DNA from 4 places in the Pantoea sp. R13S299 genome. Region 3 is predicted to be linked to each of the others. Evidence: predicted binding sites of a transcription regulator. Region 3 holds the regulator's gene; each other region holds the start of a gene.
What was found. Region 3 encodes CRP, which controls carbon source genes, mostly activating them, when cyclic AMP is high. Its sites were predicted from a motif close to ATGTGANNNNNNTCACAT; they were not measured.
Positions count from the first base shown of each region.

Region 1 (4,186 bases), on a different contig from region 3:
TCGGCGTCAGCCAGCGGATGCGCCTTATGCACCACGGCATAGAGCGGCTCGCTCAGCAGCAGTTGATGCCGCAGATCGGCGGGCAGCGGCGTGTTGCGCATCACGCCGAGATCGAGCCGTCCATCATGCAACGGTGCCAGCTGCTGGCGGGTGTTGATCTCCTGCATCTGAATATGTACCTGTGGCCAGCGCTGACGAAACCGGAACAGCGCGTCGGAGACCACGGCGGTAAACGGAGCCGACGAGGTAAAGCCAATCCGCAGCTCTCCCTCTTCGCCACGATGTAACCGGGCAGCGCGATCGGCCGCCTGCTCAACCTGCAGCAGAATCGCCCGGGCATCGCTCAGCAACTGATGCCCGGCAGCGGTGAGCTGCACGCTGCGGTTGGTACGGTTAAACAGCCTTGCGCCGGTCTCCGCTTCCAGCTGGATAATCTGCTGGCTGAGCGGCGGCTGTGAGATGTTGAGGCGTTGGGCTGCCCGCCCGAAATGTAACTCTTCGGCGACCGCAACAAAGTAGCGCAGATGACGCAACTCAATATTCATATGTTAAACGTCTTATTTGAGATTATTAATATATTAGACATCATAATGCCGCTTTCCTAAGCTGACGACAGGTTTTCTGACAATTAATTAAGGAAGATGTGTGAGTCGCTCAATACAGGCAACAGTGGAGGAAGAAGCGGTGCCTGCCGCGCCGGAGTCTGCTGCCGCTTCAGGTTATATCCGCCGGGGAACGCCCAAATTTATGCGCGTAACGCTGGCCCTTTTCTCCGCCGGACTGGCAACCTTTGCCCTGCTCTACTGTGTGCAGCCCATTCTGCCAGTGCTCTCTCAGCAGTTTGGTGTTTCTCCGGCGACCAGCAGCCTGTCGCTCTCCATCTCCACCGGGCTGATGGCGCTGGGCCTGCTGGTCACCGGTCCGCTCTCTGATGCTGTCGGGCGAAAATCGGTGATGGTGACCGCCCTGATGCTGGCCGCCATCTGCACGCTGATCTCCGCCACGATGACCAGCTGGCACGGCATTCTGATTATGCGGGGGCTGATGGGCCTGTCGCTCAGCGGCGTTGCGGCAGTGGGCATGACCTATCTCAGCGAAGAGATGGATGCGCAGGTCGTCGCCTTTTCGATGGGTTTGTATATCAGCGGTAACTCGATAGGCGGGATGAGCGGACGTCTGCTGAGCGGTGTGCTGACCGACCTGTTCTCCTGGCGGATCGCTGTGGCAGTGATCGGCTGTTTTTCGCTGGCCTCGGCACTGATGTTCTGGAAGATCCTGCCCGCATCGCGGCATTTCCGGCCCATCACGCTGCGTCCGCGTAATCTGCTGATTAACTTCCGGCTGCACTGGCGTGATCCGTGCCTGCCATGGCTATTTGCCGAAGGATTTCTGCTGATGGGCGCCTTCGTCACTCTGTTCAATTACATTGGCTATCGCTTACTGGATGCGCCCTGGCATCTCAGTCAGGCCGTGGTCGGGCTGTTATCAGTGGTCTATCTCACCGGTTCCTGGAGTTCGCCTAAAGCAGGCGCGCTGACCAACCGCCTGGGACGCGGACCGGTGATGCTGGGCGCAACGGCCATCATGCTGCTGGGTTTGCTGATCACCGCCTTTAACTCCCTCTGGCTAATCCTGCCGGGGATGATGCTGTTCACCGCCGGATTTTTTGCTGCCCATGCGGTCGCCAGCGGCTGGATTGGTCCGCGTGCTCGCCGGGCGCGTGGCCAGGCCTCTTCGCTCTATCTGTTCAGCTACTATGTGGGTTCGAGCGTGGCGGGCACGCTGGGCGGGTTGTTCTGGCATCACTTTGGCTGGAGCGGGATAACGCTGTTTATCAGCATCCTGCTGATACTGGCGCTGGCAGTTGCCTGGCGTCTCCACAGAAAAAAACTTTGATAATTCCTTCTTTCGCCAGGCCTGACCGGGCCTGGCGGCGCATTACGATGAACGTTTCATTCAGTTCCACAACAAACAAAACGCCTGTTTGCCGCTATAATCCTTTTTATTGTAATAATTCATCTGCTTTGCCTTTTAACACGGCAACAAGGAACGCCTGTGGCTCTCTACTATTACGTCAATAAACAATCGGGATATAACAATAATCATGTGGTTCATGCGGCAGGGTGCCCCCATCTTCCCGACATAGATAACAGACTGTTTCTGGGCAGTTTTTATCACGTGAACGCCGCCATTTTGCAGGCAAAAAAATATTATGCAGGTGCTATAGGTTGTGAAAACTGCTGTCCGCTCAATAACACAGAACAGCAGGCCGCTCAGCTCAGTGTGGCCCTGAAACACACTCAGACGCCCCGTTAAACCCCTCGGGCAGCTCAGTGGCAAACGCTTCCCGCTGCGCTGTCCCGCCTCTTTCTGCTTAAAGGCAAACCCCTGCTGCGACTGAATCCCGCTCATCATCGCCCTCAATAACCTCAGGCTATCGACCTGTGACAGGGCGATAATAAAAATTCAGTAATAAAAGGCGTTTATAAGGTTTCTCTTCCCGGCTTATTGACTACAATAGCGGTTAATTTGTGACACAGGTCACTTTCGCTGGGTGTTTCTGCCACATCCAAATTCGCTTTTTTGACTGACTTGACTCCTCATGCAATCAACAACTGTTTCACGTAAAACTGCCTGGCTACGCGTGGTATTGCTGGCCATCGCCGCCTTTGTGTTCAACACCACCGAATTTGTGCCGGTTGGCCTGTTATCTGATATCGCGGCGGACTTTTCCATGCCGACGGCGGATGTCGGGATCATGCTGACCATCTACGCCTGGGTGGTCGCTCTGCTTTCCCTGCCACTGATGCTGCTGACGCGCAATGTTGAGCGACGGCTGCTGCTGGGCGTGCTGTTCCTGATCTTTATCGTCAGTCATGGACTTTCGACCGTCGCCTGGGATTTCCGGTCGCTGATGGTATCCCGCGTGGGCATCGCCCTGTCTCATGCGGTGTTCTGGTCGATCACCGCCTCGCTGGCGATTCGCGTTGCGCCAGCCGGTAAGAAAACGCAGGCACTGAGTATGCTGGCGACTGGTACCGCTCTGGCGATGGTGCTGGGCGTGCCGATTGGTCGCGTGGTCGGGCAGTATCTGGGCTGGCGCACCACCTTTGGCGCGATTGGCCTTTCGGCGCTGGTGCTGATGATTATGCTGGTGCGGATCCTGCCGCGTCTGCCGAGTGAGCATACCGGCTCGCTGAGCAGTGTGCCGATGCTGTTCCGCCGTCCGGCGCTGGTCAGCATGTATCTGCTGGTGACGCTGGTGGTGACCGCGCACTACACCGCTTACAGCTATATCGAACCGTTTATGCAGAACGTCGCCCATTCCAGTGGCAATTTCACGACTCTGCTGCTGCTGTTGTTCGGCTCAGCCGGTATTGTGGGCAGCGTGCTGTTCAGTACCCTCGGCAATAAATTCCCCTCCGCGCTGCTGATTGCCGCTATCGCGCTCATCACCCTGTGCATGGGACTGCTGATTTTTGCTGCCGTCCGCCCTGTTGCTATCTCAACGCTGTGCGTTGTCTGGGGTATGGCGATGATGATGATCGGACTGGGGATGCAGGTGCGTGTGCTGTCGCTGGCACCGGATGCCACGGATGTGGCGATGTCGCTGATGTCGGGTATCTACAATATCGGTATTGGCGCGGGCGCGCTGCTGGGTAATCAGGTGAGTCAGCATCTGAGCATGGCGGAAGTCGGGAACGTCGGCGGGATGATTGGTCTGGTGGCGTTACTCTGGTGTGTTTACATCTTCCGTCGCTATCCCCAATTGCGGAGCAACGGATAACGCGCGCAATAAGAATAAAAAAGGCTTCAGATAAGTGGGTTTATCTGAAGCCTGATTATGAATATTTATCGTGCTTTTACTTATAAAGAACGGCTGTGCCATGCAGGTTGTTGCTGCCAGAGGTCGAAGTGATGCGGAAAGACTTTGCCCCGACATCGCTGGCCTTATCTGACAGTTGCTGCTCCAGCGAGGTCAGATTAGTACTGCCCGTTGCGCTGATGACGCCGATTTTCTGCTGATCCAGTGGTGTACTGCTGACCTGCTGGGCCGCCACGGTGGCAAATGAGAGGCCGCTGAGTACAGCTGCCGCCACCATCATATTGATACGTTTCATAACGAACCCCTTCTCACTTTGTCTGTTGAAAAACCAAATTACTGATAAATCACAGCCGTGCCGTG
Region 1 is NZ_JBLYEF010000001.1:1,204,802-1,208,987, forward strand. Features, by position in the region: gene ACN1CO_RS05900 (LysR family transcriptional regulator) at 1-545, opposite strand, end outside; gene ACN1CO_RS05905 (MFS transporter) at 646-1,896, shown strand; gene ACN1CO_RS05910 (hypothetical protein) at 2,056-2,316, shown strand; gene ACN1CO_RS05915 (sugar transporter) at 2,603-3,787, shown strand; gene bhsA (multiple stress resistance protein BhsA) at 3,864-4,121, opposite strand; gene bhsA (multiple stress resistance protein BhsA) at 4,160-4,186, opposite strand, start outside.
Region 1: a site for CRP is predicted at 2,530-2,547, ahead of ACN1CO_RS05915 (sugar transporter). Genes of this name have one in related genera too.

Region 2 (4,186 bases), on a different contig from region 3:
GCTGAGTCGCTACGGTGCCTCGCTGACGCTGGCACTGATCATCATCGCCTGCCTGGTAGTTCTGCCACAGCGCCCGGCGATGAAGACGGCAGCGGCAAATTAAAAAGCGCCGACGGCTGAGTGACAGATAACGCGTTCAAACAAATCATCAGGGCCGCCAGCAATGGTGGCTTTTTTGTTCCAGTCGATGCACGTTAATCACGCCGGTCCTGCCGGGATTTCAGGCTACTCAAGCCGGCTGGCAATAAGCCGCAGCTGTTCGGCAATCTGCTTCAAATCCCGCTGCTGCTGCCCGGCGCTTCCGGTCGAACTGCGCACCACCAGTTTTGCTGGCAGAATCGAAGAGGAGCGCTGCTCATCCTGCTCGCTGGCTAACAGCAGACGCGCGACCGCCTCTTTGCCCTGCAAATCCAGATCCAGCGACACCGTCGTCAGCGCCGGATGGAAGAAGGCGCTTTCATAAGTATCGTCGTAGCCAATCACCGAAATCTGCCCTGGCACCGCCACGCCGCGCTGATGCAGCGCGCTCAGCACACCCAGCGCCATCTGGTCATTGCCCACCAGCAGCGCACTAAATTCCGGCGCTTCCCGCAGCAGTTGCAGCACCCCGTTGTAACCACTCTGCGCATCCCAGTTTCCGTGACTAACGCTGACCGGCTTCAGACGATAACTCTCCAGGGTATCCAGCCAGCTCTTTAACCGCAGATTGGCGGAGACGGACTGCTCAGGCCCGGCCAGCAGCGCGAATTCACGATGCCCCTGCTCATAGAGATATTTAACGCTGGCGCGGGTGCCATCAGCCGGATTAAACGAAACGTTAAACACCGAACTGTAGGGATCGACATCAAGAAAAAGACAGAGGATATCTTCGTTCTCCTGCACGATTTTCTCAGCATCACTGCTCTCCAGCGGGACGTTGATGATGACCTTATCCACCCGCTGAGACTTCAGCTCATTGATACAATTCTGCAGACTTTGATTGACGTTCTCATCAATCATGGCGATCAGCACCTGATAGTCCGCTGCGTTGGCATAACGTTTAACCGCAGCGGCCACCTGTGAAGGCGCATGTAAAGCCAGCGATGTAGTCACCAGACCCAGCGTCGTGCTCTGCTTCCCCACCAGCTGCTGCGCCAGTCGGTTAGGCACGTAACGCAGGGTCTCAATTGACTGTTCCACCTTGCGCCGCGTTGATTCTGAGACGTTCGCCGACTTATTCAAAACCCTTGATACCGTCTGATATGACACCCCGGCGTGACGGGCGACATCCTCTAAGGTGGCATTTTTTGATTTCATATTTCGCATCCCTGATGACCGATAACGGAATGGTATCACAGGCGGAAGTTAAGCCAGACTGCCGCAGTCACATTGCGCGAATGAAAATTAAAAGTAATACCTTCACATATTGAAATTTGGTGATCTGATTCACTAATCGTTACAAATACCGCCACTTTATTTGCAGTGCATCACACATTATCGCGATTTTGTTTGTCACTCATCTGGCAAAAGGCGTTTACTGCCGCTGTAATGTGAACGTATTACAAATAAAATTGAGGATAACATGGAAACAAGGTTACGTACTGCTGCTGTGGCGCTTGCTGCGGCCCTGACTTCCCCGACGCTCTATGCCGCTATCGACAACATTGATTTCCATGGCTATCTGCGTGGTGGCGTCGGCGTATCGCAGGATGGCGGTATTGAAGAGTATCAAAAGAACAAGGTGGGCCGTCTCGGCAACGAAGCCGACACCTATGGCGAGGTTGAGCTGGGCAGCGAGGTCTACAAAAAGGATGACGTCAGTTTCTACGTCGACACCATGGTCAGCATGTTCTCCGACGGCTCTAACGATAACGAAACCACCTTCGGCGACGATGCGCAGTTCGGTTTACGACAGCTGAACCTGCAGATCAAAGGGCTGGTGCCGGGTGACAAGGATGCGGTGATCTGGGGCGGTAAACGCTACTACCAGCGTCACGATCTGCACATCATTGATACCAAGTACTGGAACATCTCCGGCTCGGGTGCCGGTATCGAAAACTACACGCTGGGTCCGGGTGCTATTTCATTTGCGTGGATTCGTGGCGATGCCAATGACGTGGATTACCGCGTCGATGGCGATAACGACGTCAACATCAACTACCTCGATCTGCGCTATGCCGGCTGGAAACCCTGGAGCGGTGCCTGGACTGAGTTTGGTATTGATTACGCTATGCCGAACACCACCAACAAACAGAAAGAATATGGTGGTCTGTATGACGCGGATAACGGCGTTATGGTCACCAGTGAAATCAGTCAGGACGTGTGGGGCGGCTATCAGAAACTGGTGTTCCAGTACGCCAACAAAGGCCTGGCGCAGAACATGATTTCGCAGGGCGGCGGCTGGTATGACATGTGGAACGATACCCAAAATGCCACCGGCTACCGCGTGATCAACACTGGCCTGCTGCCGATCACCGACAAGTTCTCACTTAATCAGGTCTTCACCTGGGGTTCAGCGGATGATGTCACCGCGCAGACCAGCAAAAGTACTCTGCTGTCGCTGGTGGGTCGTGGACAGTATCAGTTTACCCAGTATGTCCGTGGCATCGGCGAGGTCGGCAGCTTCTGGCAGAAAGATGAGAACAAAGTGGGCAGTGACTACAGACAGGCGGGTCAGAAATATACGCTGGCGCTGGGCCTAGCTGCCGGTCCCGAATTTATGTCACGTCCGGAACTGCGTCTGTTTGCTTCTTACCTGAATGACTCAGAAGACGGACACAGCTTCAAAGACAACACCAGTAACAATACCTGGAACTTCGGCGTACAGGTCGAAGCCTGGTGGTAACCGCGCAGTCTCCTCATTGTGATCATTGTTAAGCTCTTATGCAGGGGCTTATTTGGATAACCGGCGACGGTTATCCATTTTTTTTACTTCGTATTTTTACAGCGGTGTTTTATTCCGGCTTGAAGAAACGGGCTTCGAGAAGCTGACGCAACTGGTCGGATTGCTTACCAAAGATCGCATGCACCTCATGCCCCAGAATCACCACGCCAATCGCTCCGGCCTTCTGCAATCCCGCCGTATCCACCGCCTTCAGCGACGTTACCTTCACACGCAGCCGCGTTAAACAGGCGTCCACCTGCTCAATATTCTCACGCCCGCCAAAGCAGTTCACCAGACGCTCCAGAAGCTCGCTGTCTACCTCAAGCTCTTCCACCGTCAGCGGCTGCCGACTGAAATATTGCTTAAACGATTTCAGACTCACCATGTTGTTCTCCTTCAGATAATAAAAAGGCGGGCTGCTGCCCGCCACTCACGACTGATAAACGAAAACGAGGGGTACAGGCTCGGGACCGCTCACAGAATATACACGCTTCGTGCATCTATCCTGCAATCTGCCTCTGAAAAAACCTGCCCTACATCAAGAGTAAAACCCAGCTATTCCTACAGACAATGCCCGGTCTCAAAAGCGATGGGGGCATATGCCTGTAGCAAAGCATCACGGGCCAGGGACAAAAACGCCGGGAGCGTTTTTGAACAACGCAACGCGTTGGCCCGGCTACGGGCGCACCTCAGGGATGAGGTGCGTAATCGCCCGTGCTGAGCGGGCAGGGATGCCGTCTTTTGCGTCTTTGCGGAAGGCATATGCCCTCTGAGCCGGTAAGCAGACTGCCAGCAATCGCCAACAAACCTGCCCCTGAGCCTGAGTAGCTCTACTCCAGCGGCACACTCAAAACTCTGCACCCCCACGGCCCCAGCGTCAGCGACTCCCCCACACCCGAGCCATCCACCAAATCACTCAGCCCGGCAGGCAACGACACCTGCTGCGTCTGCGCCGTAAAGTTCTGCACAAACAGAAACGCCTGCTCACCATCGGTACGGCGCTGCACCACCACGCCCGGCGGCAAATCACTCGCCAGCGCACGCGGTAATCCCAGCTGCTTAATCAGCGCACCATAAAAATCCCGATGGAACGACAGATCATTACGCGACGCGATATACCAGGCTTTACCCTGACCGACCCGATTCATCGTCACCGCCGGGGTTCCGGCATAAAAATCACTCTCGTAACTGGCCAGCGCCGTCGCGCCCTCCAGATGAATATGCTCGCAAAGCTCCCGCGCCTGATACGGCCCGCTCAACCCCAGCTCATTGCCACGCACCCCGCGCACGCCGTTAAACTCCTCATCGGTCAGACTATCGATC
Region 2 is NZ_JBLYEF010000003.1:319,434-323,619, forward strand. Features, by position in the region: gene ACN1CO_RS15895 (hypothetical protein) at 1-103, shown strand, start outside; gene ACN1CO_RS15900 (LacI family DNA-binding transcriptional regulator) at 226-1,296, opposite strand; gene ACN1CO_RS15905 (maltoporin) at 1,562-2,824, shown strand; gene ACN1CO_RS15910 (glucose PTS transporter subunit EIIB) at 2,934-3,248, opposite strand; gene ACN1CO_RS15915 (beta-galactosidase) at 3,694-4,186, opposite strand, start outside.
Region 2: a site for CRP is predicted at 1,455-1,472, ahead of ACN1CO_RS15905 (maltoporin). Genes of this name have one in related genera too.

Region 3 (4,186 bases):
TATCATGCCACGCAAAGAATTTCGCGGCTGATGCACCCGGCATCATTTCATGATAACAATGCTCATCGCCCGACCTCACAGGGAGCTTTTCTATGTCTGCACGTCATCCCATTATCGCGGTGACCGGTTCCAGCGGCGCAGGGACCACCACTACCAGCCTCGCGTTTCGCAAAATCTTTCAGCAGCTCGATCTTCATGCGGCCGAGCTGGAAGGTGACAGCTTTCACCGCTTTACCCGCCCTGAAATGGATATGGCGATTCGTAAAGCGCGCGATTTAGGGCGTCATGTCAGCTACTTCGGTCCGGAAGCTAATGACTTTGGCCTGCTGGAACAGAGCTTTAAAGAGTATGGTCAAAGCGGACAGGGGCAATCGCGTAAATATCTGCACACCTACGATGAAGCAGTACCGTGGAATCAGGTGCCCGGCACCTTTACGCCATGGCAGCCGCTGCCGCAGAACACCGACATTCTTTTCTATGAAGGACTGCACGGTGGCGTGGTAACAGCACAACACAACGTGGCGGAACAGGTCGATCTGCTGGTGGGCGTGGTGCCGATTGTTAACCTGGAGTGGATTCAGAAGCTGGTGCGCGACACTGGCGAGCGCGGTCATTCACGTGAAGCGGTGATGGATTCCGTGGTGCGCTCAATGGAGGATTACATCAACTTCATCACGCCGCAGTTCTCACGCACCCACCTCAACTTTCAGCGCGTCCCGACCGTCGATACCTCAAACCCGTTCGCGGCCCGCGCCATTCCGTCACTGGATGAGAGCTTTGTGGTGATTCACTTTCAGGCGCTGGAAGATATCGACTTCCCCTACCTGCTGGCGATGCTGCAGGGATCATTTATCTCGCACATCAATACGCTGGTCGTGCCCGGCGGCAAAATGGGTCTGGCGATGGAGTTGATCATGGGCCCGCTGGTGAAACGGCTGATGGAAGGTAAACGGATAGAGTAAGAGTTCAAAAGGGCCTTTCCAGACTAATGCCAATGCTGGATAAGTCTAACAGCAGCGAAAAAACTTAACACGCAGGGAACCGGGTCACAAGAGGAAAGCGTCCCGCGCCAGGGACAAAAACGCCGGGAGCGTTTTTGAACAACGCAACGCGTTGGCCCGGCAACGGGCGCACCTCAGGGATGAGGTGCGTAATCGCGCGGGCCGAGCGGCCAGGGATTGGCTCAAGCGACTTTCCGATCTGACCCGGTTCCCCTGCGCCAGCAAAGTCTCAAAGCGAATTCCCCATCCAGGCACGGCCTCACACCGGACTACCAGCAACTTTGAAAAAAACTGCGACTGTTACAGCTCAACCACTTCATAGCTATGCGTCATCGTCACACCTTTACCCAGCATGATGGCCACCGAGCAATATTTTTCTGCAGAAAGATCCACCGCGCGTGAGACCGCTTTATCCTGGAGCGCTTTACCACTCACGATAAAATGCAGGTTGATGTGCGTAAAGATTCTCGGCGCCTCTTCACGACGTTCTGAGGTCAGTTTTACTTCACAATCAGCCACATCGTTGCGGCCTTTTTGCAGAATTGAAACCACATCAATCGCGCTGCATCCGCCAGCCGCCATCAGCACCATCTCCATTGGGCTGGGCGCTTTATCACCTGAATTGCCATCCATCAGTATCTGATGGCCGGATGAGGATTCTCCGAGGAATGTCAGCCCTTCTACCCACTTCACTCTTGCCTGCATGATTTTTGCTCCGGAATACGCTGTTTTGCCGCCAGACTACGCTTTCACCTGGTAAACAGCAATCCAGAGAAATCCGCCTGTAGCTGAAGCGAGACAACAGAAGACAGTCGGCAAAAGCTGTGCTACAAACAGTGCTGAAAATATTTTTCGTCACCCGATGGCGAAGCCGGGAAGAATGATGCGCACTGCGCCTGATGCGGCCCGAATAATTTCCTGAAAGGGAAACGCTTGAAGCTTTCACCGCCTGACAGGGAAAACTGCCCCCTGTATTTTGGGCACGATTACAACAGAGGATAATAGCGAATGGTTCTCGGCAAACCGCAAACAGACCCTACACTCGAATGGTTCCTGTCCCATTGCCATATTCACAAGTATCCATCCAAAAGTACGCTTATTCACCAAGGTGAAAAAGCAGAAACGCTTTACTACATCGTTAAAGGTTCCGTCGCGGTTCTGATTAAAGATGAAGAAGGCAAAGAGATGATTCTTTCCTACCTGAATCAGGGCGATTTCATTGGTGAGCTTGGCCTCTTCGAAGAAGGCCAGGAGCGCAGCGCCTGGGTACGTGCGAAAAGCGCGTGCGAAGTGGCGGAAATTTCTTACAAGAAATTCCGTCAGCTGATCCAGGTTAACCCCGACATCCTGATGCGACTCTCAGCACAGATGGCGAGTCGCCTGCAGGTCACGTCTGAAAAAGTGGGTAACCTCGCTTTCCTCGACGTCACCGGACGCATTGCACAGACCCTGCTCAACCTGGCGAAGCAGCCAGATGCCATGACGCATCCCGACGGCATGCAAATTAAAATCACTCGTCAGGAAATTGGCCAGATTGTTGGTTGTTCACGCGAAACCGTGGGCCGTATTTTGAAGATGCTGGAAGATCAGAACCTGATCTCCGCACACGGCAAAACCATCGTCGTTTACGGCACCCGCTAATTCCTGTCACCCACGGCGTGATGGCAACATCACGCCGTTATTGTTTGTGTTGGGCCGATGTGGCGTCGAATCATTTACCATCCTGAAGTTAACTATGCCTTGAGGCAAACGCTGGTCCTCTGTCTGCCAGTGGCGCTGGGCTGGCTGGCTGGCGACCTGCAAAAAGGTCTGCTGTTCTCGTTAGTGCCCGCCTGCTGCAACATTTCCGGTCTGGATACCCCGCACAAACGCTTCTTCAAACGTCTGATTGTTGGCGGCAGCCTGTTTGCCCTCGGCAGCTTTCTGATTCAGTGGCTCACCCTGCATGCGATTCCACTGCCGCTGATCCTCTTCGCTATGCCCCTGCTGCTCGGCGTCACCGGTGAAATCAGCCCGCTGCATGGCCGCCTGCTGCCCGGCACCCTTATCGCCGCCATCTTCACCCTCAGCCTGATTGGCCGCATGCCCATCTACGTCACCCCGCTGCTCTATATCGGCGGCACGCTCTGGTATGGGGTCTTCAACTGGTTCTGGTTCTGGCTGTGGAAAGAGCAGCCGATGCGCGAAAGCCTCAGCCTGATCTACCGCGAGCTGGCTAACTACTGCGACGCCAAATATACCCTGCTCACGCAGCTCACCGATCCGGAAAAGGCGCTGCCGCCGCTGCTGGCACGTCAGCAGAAAGTGGTCGATTTGATCAACACCTGTTATCAGCAGATGCACATGCTGTCGGCAAGCCGCGATCACAGCCATAAACGGCTGACGCGCGCCTTTCAGGTGGCACTGGATCTGCAGGAGCATATCTCAGTCAGCCTGCATCGGCCGGAAGAGGTGCAAAAACTGGTCGAGCAGAGCCATGCCGAAGCGGTCATTCGCTGGAATGCCAAAACCATCTCGGCCCGGCTGCGTGTGCTGGCGGATAACATCCTTTATCACCAGCTACCCGATCGCTTTGCAATGGATAAACAGCTCGGTGCGCTGGAAAAGATCGCCCATCAGCATCCCGACAATCCGGTAGGTAACTTCTGCCTTTACCACTTCAATCGCATTGCGCGGGTCCTGCGCACCCAGAAACCGTTGTATCAACGCGATCTGATGGCGGACCGCCAGCGCCGTCTGCCGCTGTTACCGGCGCTGCGCAGTTATCTCTCATTCCGCTCGTCGGCACTGCGCACTGCCGGCCGCTTTGCAGTCATGCTGATGCTGGGAAGCGCGCTGGCGCTGTTCTTCAACATCCCCAAACCCTACTGGATCCTGATGACCATCATGTTCGTCAGCCAGAACGGTTACAGCGCTACCCGTGTCCGCATCCAGCATAGGGCGCTGGGCACCTTTGCCGGTCTGGTCATCGCGGCCGCGACGCTGCGCCTGGCGGTGCCGGAGTCGCTGGTGCTGATGATCATGCTGGCGATAACCTTTATCAGCTATCGCTTTACCCGCCAGTTCTATGGCTGGTCGATGATTGGCTTTACGGTCACGGCGGTTTACTCGCTGCAACTGCTGTCGCTGAATGGCGCGCAGTTCCTGCTGCCGCGACTGATGGATACGCTGATGGGCTGTCTGAT
Region 3 is NZ_JBLYEF010000005.1:214,322-218,507, reverse strand. Features, by position in the region: gene ACN1CO_RS20120 (YheU family protein) at 1-31, shown strand, start outside; gene ACN1CO_RS20115 (phosphoribulokinase) at 93-962, shown strand; gene ACN1CO_RS20110 (OsmC family protein) at 1,302-1,706, opposite strand; gene crp (cAMP-activated global transcriptional regulator CRP) at 2,010-2,642, shown strand; gene ACN1CO_RS20100 (YccS/YhfK family putative transporter) at 2,700-4,186, shown strand, end outside.

Region 4 (4,186 bases), on a different contig from region 3:
TCGGCGTGGGTGGCAGCGTGGCGCGCACCATCATGCCGCAGGTGATAAACCAGTTTCATCGCGAATACCCGCTGGTTAAAGTGCGTATCGTCGAAGGTCAGCTGGTATCGATGGTGCATGAACTGCGTCAGGGCGCGCTCGATTTCACTATCAATACCTACGATCAGAGCCATCTCGATCAGGAGCTGATGTATGAAAGGGTAATGGAGCGCGAGTACAAAGTGGTGGTGCGCAAAGGCCATCCGCTGGAAAAAGCGCGTTCTCTTGCGGAGTTACAGCAGGCGGACTGGACGATGCCAACCCCGAAAGGCAGTTACTACCGCCTGCTTCACGATCTGTTTGGCGAGCGCGGCATGGCACCCAAAATCGTGGTGACCTGTGAAACCTTTATGGCCTGCACCAGCCTGGTGGCGCAAAGCGATTTCATCAGCATTTTGTCGGTCGACGTGATTGATGATCCGATTCTGGGCCGATCGCTGGTGGCGCTGACGCTCGATGACCCCCTGCCAAAAGCCATCTTCTATCTGATTCAGCGCAAAGACTCCACGCTGACCCCGATGAGCAGTTATATGGCGCAACTCTTTCGTCGTTATTGCCAGTGAAATCAGCAAGTAAAGTCGATCGTCTACACTCTTAAGGTACTGTAATAAATCCACCCGACAAATAGAGGTTACGATGCAAGTCAGTCCTTATCTGTTTCTCTATGGCCGTTGCGAAGAGGCTATCGACTTTTACCTGCAGGCGACCGGGGGAGAACTGCTCTCTAAAATGAAATTCGGTGATATGCCGGATCAGGGCGAGCAGGTCGGCGATGAGTCTGCCGCACCGCAGCCGCCAGAAAAGATTATGCATGCACAACTGCGTATCGGTGACGGTGAGCTGATGCTGAGCGACGGCAATACTGAGAAGCCGCCAGCGTCTGAACATGCCGGTTATGCGGTCAGCCTGTCCACCAATGATGTCGAAAAGGGCAAAGCCTGGTTTGAGAAATTGTCGGCAGGCGGCAAGGTAACGACGGAGTGGCAGGAGACGTTCTGGTCGAACGGTTTCGCGATGTTCATTGATAAGTTCGGCATTCCGTGGCGCATCAACGTTGAGAAGCCGCAGAACTAAAAGCGGGGCAGATGCAGCGCTTATCTGATAAACCTGCATCTGAACAACTGGCCCTGGTGCATGATGTCCTGAGCTAGCTTTCCTGCTAAACGGGCGGTTATTACAGCCGCCCGCAATTATCAGAAGTTATAACCCGCCACCAGGTAGTAACCCCAGCCAGTCGATTTCACTTCAAACGGCCCTTTGCCGAAGTTCAGCTCCTGACCATCCGCCCATTGTCCGCCGTTGTGGAAATAACGTGCGACCGCAGAGAAGTGCCAGTGATCGTAACCCAGTGACAGAATGTGGCTGGAGGCGATGGAGTTGCTGGTGCGTGATGAACCGCCTTTCTCGTTAAGGTCAGAACCCCAGTCGAAGTTGGTGAAGCCCACATAGCCCAGGTTACCGCCCCACAGCGTGGTGATTGGCACGAAATATTTTATCTTGAAGCGATAGCCATCCCAGCTGTTTTCGTTCGCCGCGCCGTAGTTTTCCCACTGATATTTAGCATAGACGTTCAGCGACAGGCCGACATCGCTGTGCGTATCGATATCGGTGCCCAGACCCATATACCAGGTGTTCTGGCGGTTATCGCTGTTGCGGCCCATATCGTAGATGTAGTTGTTAGCGAAATACCACTCTTTGAACGGACCAAAGGCCAGGCTGGTGCCGGTCAGTTTGTCGATAGAGAAGCGCGGCTCAATCTCCATAAACATCGGTGAACCGTGGTCGAACACGCCGTTAGCATTGCTGTTGCCCACGCCGAAGAAGTTAGGCACGTCGAGATAGCCGTAGAAATCGAACCAGTCTTTCTTCGCAAACGCTTCATATTCCAGATAAACGTCGTTGTTAAACTGAGGTCCGAAACGTGTGTGGTAGCTGCCTACCACGTTCACGCTCTGATGCCACCAGTCTGAGACATACTGCGGATCGCTTTCAGCGGCCTGCGCAGCACCACTCAATGAACATGCCAGCACGGCACCTGCTATCAACGTTTTATATTTCATTATTATCAGCCACATGCTTTTGACCGCCGCACAGCAGACGCAGTCAGAGAGAAATCGGTCCCTTGATGGGAATGAGGGTTTCACAGCAAATAACAGCCAGTTCTTCAGCCCGCGTAGCGTGCCTGTAACAGATCGATAGAAAATAGATTTTGCTCACGTTTGTCAAAAAGTGTTGCATTACAATTCAGCTAAAATGTGACGAGCTTCACAATAACGACGTGGATCGAACGGAACCAGGCAACCGTTTACGTTGTCTGGTTCGTGATCAAACAGGCGGGATCAGGGAAGGGTGACGCGAACCTGCAAACCACAAATTGCACCCTGTGGCGTCAGGCAATTGGAAAGGGCGACGTGAATCTGATGTTTCTGTGCGACGTTACGCACAATCGATAATCCCAGTCCGCTGCCCTGTGCTTTGACGTCAGGCGAACGGGTAAAGCGATCAAACGCACGCTCGATAAAGGATTCCGGCATGCCCGGTCCGTTATCGACAATATCGACCACCGTTTTGCCCGCAACCCGGTGCAGCAGCACATCGACCAGGCTGCCTTCCGGCGTGTGCAACATAGCGTTACCGATCAGATTGTCGAACAGGCTGCGAAGCTCGGAGCGGCTGGCCTGCAGACGGTACTGCGTGGAGCCGTTAAAACCGATATCGATGCCGCGTTTATCCGCCACGACCATCAACTGCTCAATGCTCTCTTTCAACAGTTCTTCCAGTTCAATATGCTCAACGCTGGACACCACGCTCTGATCATCCTGACGCGAGACATTGAGTAACTGCGTCACCAGATGACGGGTGCGCGTAACGCCCGCCTCCAGCTGGCTGAACTGCCGGCTCGCTTCGCCTGGCTGGATATGCTGACGCAGGTTTTCCAGCTGCAACGTCACCGCCGTTACCGGCGTGCGCAGCTCATGCGCGGCATCTTCCAGGAACTGACGCTGCGACGACCAGGCCTCACGCAGTTTACTCAGCAGCGAGTTGTAGGCGGCTACCAGCGGCAGGATCTCATCCGGCAAACCTTCCGGTGAGACATTGTGCGGATGATGGGTCTCCTGCGCTGCAATCTGACGCGAAGCGACCTGCAGATCCCGGGTGATCTTGCGCACCACCAGCCAGATCACCAGCAGCGACAGCGGCATCATCAGGATCATCGGAATGATCGCCGACAGCGCCCGCTTGACCATCGAGGCCTTCATGTAGCTGAGGTTGTGCATGACCTGAATGGTTTTGATCTCGCTGCCAGGCATGCCAGGCCGGGTGTAAATGCGCCACTCACAGTCGTCGCACTGACCGATATGCACATCACGATAGCCGCGCTGGTTTTGCAGCGGCGCCTGTAACTCCGGCCATGAGCTTGCCCGTAACTGGCCCTGATCGTCCCATAGCTGAACCACAAAAGCGCTCTTCGCCTTGTCCGGCGCAATAAGCATCGGCATCAGGGCGGGCATCTGTTTATTGGTGGACCAGGCGTCAGCGATTTTTGCGAGCTGATCGTCCTTCATGGTGCCGACCATATCGCCGTAGCAGCTGAAGAAATACCAGGTGACGCCACCGATCATCAGCAGGTGAATAAGCAGCAGCGTAGAGAGTAATTTGTTGCGCAGTGAGCGCATAAAGCGGAAAGGTTTCATATTGCCGGTACTCGCCAGCCCAGCCCGCGCACGTTGCGGATCACGTCGTTATCCAGCTTGCGACGCATCCCGTGGATCAGCACATCCACCGCATTGCTGCTGACTTCATCACCCCAGCCATAGATGCGGTTTTCCAGCTGCTCGCGCGACAGAATGGCGCCTGGCCGCTCCAGCAGGGCGTAGAGCAGGGCATATTCACGCGCCGTAAGCTGCTCGCGCTGGCCTTTGTAGAGCACTTCGCGGGTCATCATATCCAGCTGGACATCGCCGTTGCCCAGCACGGAGTCTGCCGCGCCGTGGCTGCGTCGGGTAATGGCGCGCATCCGGGCCATCACTTCCTGTAGATCGAACGGTTTAAGCAGGTAGTCGTCCGCGCCGCTATCGAGTCCCTGTATACGCTGCGCCACCGTGTCGCGTGCGGTCAGAATCAGTACCGGCGTGGCATCGCCCCG
Region 4 is NZ_JBLYEF010000002.1:97,462-101,647, forward strand. Features, by position in the region: gene ACN1CO_RS11435 (LysR family transcriptional regulator) at 1-602, shown strand, start outside; gene yjdN (VOC family metalloprotein YjdN) at 676-1,113, shown strand; gene ACN1CO_RS11445 (nucleoside-specific channel-forming protein Tsx) at 1,233-2,099, opposite strand; gene ACN1CO_RS11450 (sensor histidine kinase) at 2,379-3,734, opposite strand; gene ACN1CO_RS11455 (response regulator) at 3,731-4,186, opposite strand, start outside.
Region 4: a site for CRP is predicted at 2,293-2,310, ahead of ACN1CO_RS11445 (nucleoside-specific channel-forming protein Tsx). Genes of this name have one in related genera too.